2 regions of the Alteromonas nitratireducens genome follow, and region 2 is predicted to be linked to the other one. Evidence: predicted binding sites of a transcription regulator. Region 2 holds the regulator's gene; the other holds the start of a gene.
What was found. Region 2 encodes ArgR, which controls arginine synthesis, uptake and breakdown. Its sites were predicted from a motif close to ANTGAATANNTATTCANT; they were not measured.

Region 1: AB1N33_RS01445 (citrate synthase) is a predicted target of ArgR. The motif match lies at 2,028-2,045, and genes of this name have one in related genera.

Annotation. Positions count from the first base shown of each region.
Region 1 is NZ_JBFNPK010000001.1:315,647-319,076, forward strand. It holds gene AB1N33_RS01435 (pirin family protein) at 1-129, shown strand, start outside; gene AB1N33_RS01440 (DUF3429 domain-containing protein) at 158-580, opposite strand; gene AB1N33_RS01445 (citrate synthase) at 645-1,925, opposite strand; gene sdhC (succinate dehydrogenase, cytochrome b556 subunit) at 2,604-2,978, shown strand; gene sdhD (succinate dehydrogenase, hydrophobic membrane anchor protein) at 2,972-3,319, shown strand; gene sdhA (succinate dehydrogenase flavoprotein subunit) at 3,321-3,430, shown strand, end outside.
Region 2 is NZ_JBFNPK010000020.1:14,675-18,104, forward strand. It holds gene AB1N33_RS14575 (TonB-dependent receptor) at 1-1,719, shown strand, start outside; gene argR (transcriptional regulator ArgR) at 1,794-2,258, opposite strand; gene mdh (malate dehydrogenase) at 2,467-3,405, shown strand.

The sequences.
Region 1 (3,430 bases), on a different contig from region 2:
GGCAAGGCGATACTGGTTGCCGGTGAACCCATTGGCGAGCCAGTGGTACAGTACGGGCCGTTTGTGATGAATACGGAGGCCGAAATTCATCAGGCCCTGCATGATTACCAGACCGGCAGACTGGCGTAGGCAAAAAGGGTGACATGTCACCCTTTTTTTATGTCAGTAATGCAATCATCCAGGCGTGGGTCAGTACAACGACGGTCGTCAGTCCCATGCGCAGTGTCATGTAGCTCATGATGTCGCTTTTAGGCAGTGCCAGCATGTACTTGTCGTAAAACAGGATGGCAAGGTAGCTGATTGACAGGATACCTAAAACCAGTGGCGTGCCACTGAACACCAGACAAAGCCAGCCGGTGATGGTCGGCAGCATGGCCACCACCATCTGATGATTAAAGCGTTTGTGGCTGATTGCATCCCACCAGTGGATCCCACCGAAAAATGAAAGCAGAACCGCAGAATACTGTGTGAAATACCGTGCTGCCTGCGGCAGTGGCAGGGTGTCTGTTACGATGGCCAGCGGCATACATAAAAAGGGCAGTAATCCTGCCAGGCCAAGAAATACAGCAGAGTAGGGCATGGACCAGTCTCCTTAAAAAAATAGCGCCACGGGGGCGCTATTTAGTATGACACAGAGCCACTGATTAGCGGTTGATTGGTGTGTATTTACGCTGGCTGTGACCGGTGTACAGCTGTCGAGGACGACCGATTTTCTGTTTTGGATCGCTCATCATTTCGTGCCAGTGTGAAATCCAGCCAACCGTACGTGACAGTGCAAAAATACACGTGAACATGTTGGTTGGAATACCAATCGCTTTCAGTACGATGCCTGAGTAGAAGTCTACATTCGGGAACAGTTTCTTCTCTGCGAAGTAGTCATCTTCCAGTGCAATGCGCTCCAGTTCCATCGCGACATCCAGCAGAGGATCGTTTACTTTCAGCTCTTTGAGCACTTCGTGACAGCTCTCACGCATTACGGTAGCGCGTGGGTCATAGTTTTTGTAAACACGGTGACCGAAGCCCATCAGACGGAACGGATCGTTCTTGTCTTTCGCACGCTCAATAAACTCTGGAATACGATCAACACTGCCGATTTCTTCCAGCATGTTCAGGCAGGCTTCGTTTGCACCACCATGGGCAGGTCCCCACAGAGACGCAACACCTGCTGCGATACACGCATATGGATTAGCGCCAGACGAGCCTGCAAGACGAACGGTTGACGTTGATGCATTCTGTTCGTGGTCAGCATGCAGGGTAAAGATACGATCCATTGCACGCTCAACAGCCGGGCTGATTTCATAATCTTCCGCCGGTACAGAGAACATCATGTTCAGGAAGTTGGCAGCATAGCTCAGGTCGTTACGCGGATAGACGAATGGCTGGCCAATATTGTACTTGTAGCACATAGCAACAAGCGTAGGCATTTTCGCAATCAGGCGATGTGCACTACGGATACGCTGCTCTTCATTACCTACGTCCAGATCGCTGTGATAAAACGACGACATTGCGCCAACGGTACCGCAAAGCATTGCCATTGGATGCGCATCGTTTCTGAAACCATGGAAGAACATATTAATCTGTTCATGCACCATTGTGTGGCGCGTGATGGTTGCTTTAAATTCTTCGTACTGTTCTTTTGTCGGTGCATCACCATGCAGCAGCATGTGACACACTTCCAGATAATCCGCATCACGTGCCAGTTCCTCGATTGGGAAACCGCGGTGAAGCAGAACACCTTTTGCGCCATCAATATAAGTGATAGCTGACTCGCAGGATCCTGTCGCCAAAAAACCGGGGTCGTAGGTGAAATAGCCGTGGCTACCGAGAGTGCGTACATCAATAACGTCCTGACCTTCGGTAGGGGATAGAACCGGAAGCTCGATTTCCTTACCGCCGACCTTAAGAATGGCTTTCTGATCTGCCATAAAATGCTCTCCTCAGAATGGTTCTGTTTGCAGCGAAATCGGATAAAAAGTATCCGACCCGTTGGGAAAAGTGGCGTAGTTGTACTTTATTCTGTACCGATAAGTCAATTTAAATGCATATAGGCGCAATAAATATTCCGGATTGAAATTGATGATATCGGGTCGCGATTTGCTCTGAAAATCAATCACTACCGGCTGTGCACTCTGGTCAATCTCTGCCGTAACGCACTGACATGCAATACAGAATGTCTTCTGAGTATGGTCGAAGATTGAACAGTGTGTGTTGCTTTTTTCAGCATACAGATTAAATGCGCGTAATCCGCTCGACTTATCATAGTTATCTACATTGACAACTGCTACTATTACGCCCGCTTTATAACGACGAACAGGACTAAATCGATCAATTTTGATCCGGTTTTTAGCGTTTTCACTATGTAATGGAGACGGTATAAGACTAAGGTCCTAATAAGGCACAAAAAATTGTAATTGTACAATGTGCTGGATATACTCAGCCGTACTTGAAAACAGGACCGTTAAGTCTGTTAACCAAGTTACAAAACATTCACAAAATGTTAACAGCTCAGGGAGCGATCACGTTAACAAATAAACACGCCGGGACATTACAGGACACTGCAAAATGACCCGGTTTTGTCCCTACGGAACAAACAGGCATAAATTGTGAAAAAGCAAAGACCAGTAAATTTAGATCTGAATACCATTAAATTTCCGCCCTCTGCTATTTCGTCAATCCTTCACCGTGTTACCGGTGTCGCAATGTTCTTCGCACTGTTATTCGTCATCTGGGCATGGGCTGTGTCCGTGTCATCCGCTGACGGGTTCGCGCATGTGAGTGCATTGATGGACGGTATCATCGGCAAGCTGATTGCGATTGGCACCGCCTCTGCGCTGACCTATCACCTGCTCGGTGGTATCCGTCACGCCATCATGGATATGGGGTATTGGGAAGAACTTGAGTCAGGCAACCTGAGCGCCAACGTTGTGATTGGTCTTTGGATTGTGCTGACAGTCGTATTGGGAGTGGCATTATGGTAACCAATCAGGCAAGTATGAAGCGTGACGGCGTTCAGGATTACGTATCGCTGCGCGCGACTGCTGCAATCATTGCAGCCTACACAATTTTTATGACGTGGTTCTTTATCTCCACGGAAACCATCACTTTTGACGTCTGGCAAGGTCTGTTTTCCGGCATTGCCATGAAAGTTTTCACTCTGGCGACCCTGGTTGCCATCATGATTCACGTTCGCATCGGCTTGTGGCAGGTTCTTACTGACTACGTAAAACTGCCGGGTCTGCGCGCACTGCTTCAGTATGTACTGAATATCATCGCGTTCGCCTATGTCGCTGTTGGACTATTCGTTCTGTGGGGAGTGTAAGATGAGTTTACCTATTCATGAGTTTGACGCAGTAGTAATTGGTGCTGGTGGCGCGGGTATGCGCGCGGCACTGCAGATTTCCCAGTCGGGTAAATCCTGCGCACTGTTGTC
Region 2 (3,430 bases):
ACCGGCCAGGTTGGTGGTATCACTTTTGGTGAAATGCAGATCAACGTGGTTGAACCAGTGTCGGGTGAAAGAACAACCGTTTACATCGGTGGTGACGACAGCCGTCAGGCAAACGACCTGAACTACGACGTAGACGGCCTGATCCTGCGCGGTTACTACGCAACAGATAACGGTCACGACCTGACGTTCGGTTACGAGCGTGAAGCACTGAACGTGTTCAATGTATTCGTACAGCACACTGAAACAGAAATTCGTTTCGGCAGCATTGAAGCGTTTGAAGCCGGTCTGCCAGGCGCGATTTACTACAACAACGCACCTTCTGGTAACCCTGAAGATGCCGCCGCTGACTGGGGCTATGAAACCCACGCGGCATACATCCAGGATCAGTTCAACTTCAATGATGATCTGACACTGAAAGTGGGCCTGCGTTATGACTGGTACACGTCAAGCGATCGTCCTACTGAGAATGCAGAGTTTGTAGCAGAATATGGTTTTTCTAACTCTGCAAACCTGGACGGCGAAGGTCTGATCCAGCCACGTATCGGCTTCAACTACTACCTGAACGACAGCACTGAGCTACACGGTGGTCTGGGTCTGTTCTCTGGCGGTAACCCGAACGTATGGTTGTCTAACAACTTCTCAAACAACAATGTACTGCAGTTCGGTCAGCGTGGCCGTAACTTCGGTTACACCGACGGTTCACGCAGTCTGTTTGACGACGATATCGTATGGAAAGGCGTGGAAGACGGTGCACCGGCAGGACCCGGTTATGGTATCCCTGGTGAACTGTATGATGCAGTTGCCGCTGGTCAGGGCGCTAACTTCGAAATTAACTACCTGGATCCAAGCTTCGACATTCCGTCTGAACTGAAGTTTGCATTCGGCATGACGCATGAAACCGAAGAAGGTTACTTCGTGCAGGCAGATCTGTTGGTGTCTCAGACACGTGACCAGGCTATCGTTCTGCGTGGTGACTTAGAGCAGGTTGGCACGAACGCAGATGGTTATCCAATCTATGACAGTGTTCGTATGCCATCATTTGTGCTGACTAACTCTGACGAAGATGCGATGTCTTACACTGTGTCATTCGGTGTGTCTAAAGACTGGGATAACGGCATCAGCCTGATTGCAGGTTATGCTTACAACCATGCTGAAGATATTCAGCCAATGACCAGTTCTGTCGCGTTCTCTAACTACCAGAACCGTGCGTTCTTTGACCCGCAGGAGCAGGTTGCCTCTCTGTCTGATTACAACATTGAGCACCGTCTGACTGCGTCACTGACGTACACTGTTGAACTGTTTGATGGATTCCCAACCACCTTTGGTGCGTTCGGTATGATTCAGTCTGGTAAGCCATTCAGCCGCACATACCCGCGTTCTGATGACAACGGCACTGACGTGAACGACATCTACAACTTCAACCCGTATCTGGACAGCAACAACGTACTGCCTCCAGGTTACGAGCGTAACGGTGAAGACGGTTCGTGGTGGAACAAGGTTGACCTGCGTATCACGCAGCAACTGCCTGGCCTGATGGATGGTCATCGTGCAAGTGCGTTTGTGGTGTTCGACAACTTCACAAACTTCCTGAACGACGACTGGGGTATCGCCGAGCGCGTTCCATTCAATACAGCTGACTTTGACACGTCTAACCCAGAAACACGTCGCGGTGACGCGTCGCTGTGGGAAGTACGTGTAGGTGTTGAATACAGCTTCTAAGCAAGCTGACAACCTTGCAATAAAAAAACCCGCTTCGGCGGGTTTTTTTATGCGAGAAAAAGATAAAAAATAATTCAGACGCTCTCGAATAAGTTCTCAACGCGCTGTCTGACTTCTTCAATGCGGCTGACATCGGCGGGTGCAATGAAAATAGTGTCGTCGCCCGCGATGGTTCCAAGTACGCCGTCCTTCTGACTTAATGAGTCAAGCAGTCGGGCAATCAGTTGTGCTGCGCCAGGGCTGGTGCGAATAATCACCATGACATTGTTGTGTACAATATCCAGAACCAGTTGTTTCAGCGGGCTTTTAGCCGTCGGCATGCCAAGTTCAGGGGGCAGGCAGTAGACCATGTCGCCACGTGCATTACGGGTACGCACTGCGCCATATTTGCTTAGCATACGTGAGACTTTTGACTGGCTGATATTATCAAAACCCTGACTTTTTAATGCAGACACGATGTCGCCCTGCGAGCCGGCACTTTCCTGTTTGAGAATTTCTTTAAAGGCTTTAATAAGTTGTTCTTGCTTTTGATTCGCCATGTTGCCGTTACTACTGTGATGAATGTCGGGATATTGTGCCGTACAGGTGAACTTTCTTCAATTTAAATGCATAATCATTCACGTTCCTGAATATTGTCAGATTGTCGGGTATAATGTCGTCTACGACGATCAGATGATTGAGTTTTCCCCGTCGTTGCATTAGTGTGACGACCCGAAATTAGTTGAGTAATCCCATAGGAGAAATGGTATGAAAGTAGCCGTGTTAGGTGCTGCCGGTGGTATTGGTCAGGCGCTGTCTTTGTTGTTGAAAACACAAATGCCAGCAGGTTCAAGCCTGGCGTTATATGACGTTGCGCCAGTTGTTCCGGGCGTTGCGGTTGATCTTAGCCACATCCCTACAGCGGTAAAAGTAACCGGTCACGGTAAAGACGATCTTGGCGTAGCGCTGAAAGACGCTGACATCGTGCTGATTCCTGCGGGCGTACCTCGTAAGCCGGGTATGGACCGTTCTGATCTGTTTAACACCAATGCCGGCATCGTTAAAGCGCTGGTTGAGGGCTGTGCAGAGCATTGTCCGAATGCCTGTATCGGTATTATCACCAACCCGGTTAACACTACCGTCGCGATTGCTGCAGAAACACTGAAAGCGAAAGGTGTTTACGACAAAAACAAGCTGTTCGGTGTGACTACGCTTGATGTTATCCGTGCAGAGACCTTCGTTGCTGAGCTGAAAGATCTGGATCCGTCAGCGGTACACGTTCCGGTAATCGGTGGACACTCAGGTACAACGATTCTGCCTCTGCTGTCACAGGTTGAAGGTGTTACGTTCTCTGATGATGAAATTGCCAGCCTGACCACCCGTATCCAGAACGCAGGTACCGAAGTGGTAGAAGCGAAAGCCGGTGGCGGTTCTGCAACACTGTCTATGGGTCAGGCCGCAGCGCGCTTCTGCCTGTCTCTGATTGCAGCGATGCAGGGTGAAAATGTGGTTGAGTACACTTATGTACAGACTGACGGCAGTGATGATGCCGCGTTCTTCGCTCACCCGGTGCGCCTGGGTGCAAACGGTGTCGAAGAGATCCTGCCATACGGCGATCTGAGCGACTTCGAAGAGAAAGCCAAACAGGATATGCTGGAAGGCCTGCGTGGTGACATCAAACTGGGTGTCGACTTCGTTAACGGTTAATATCAACGGTAATCTCGTCGGGCGC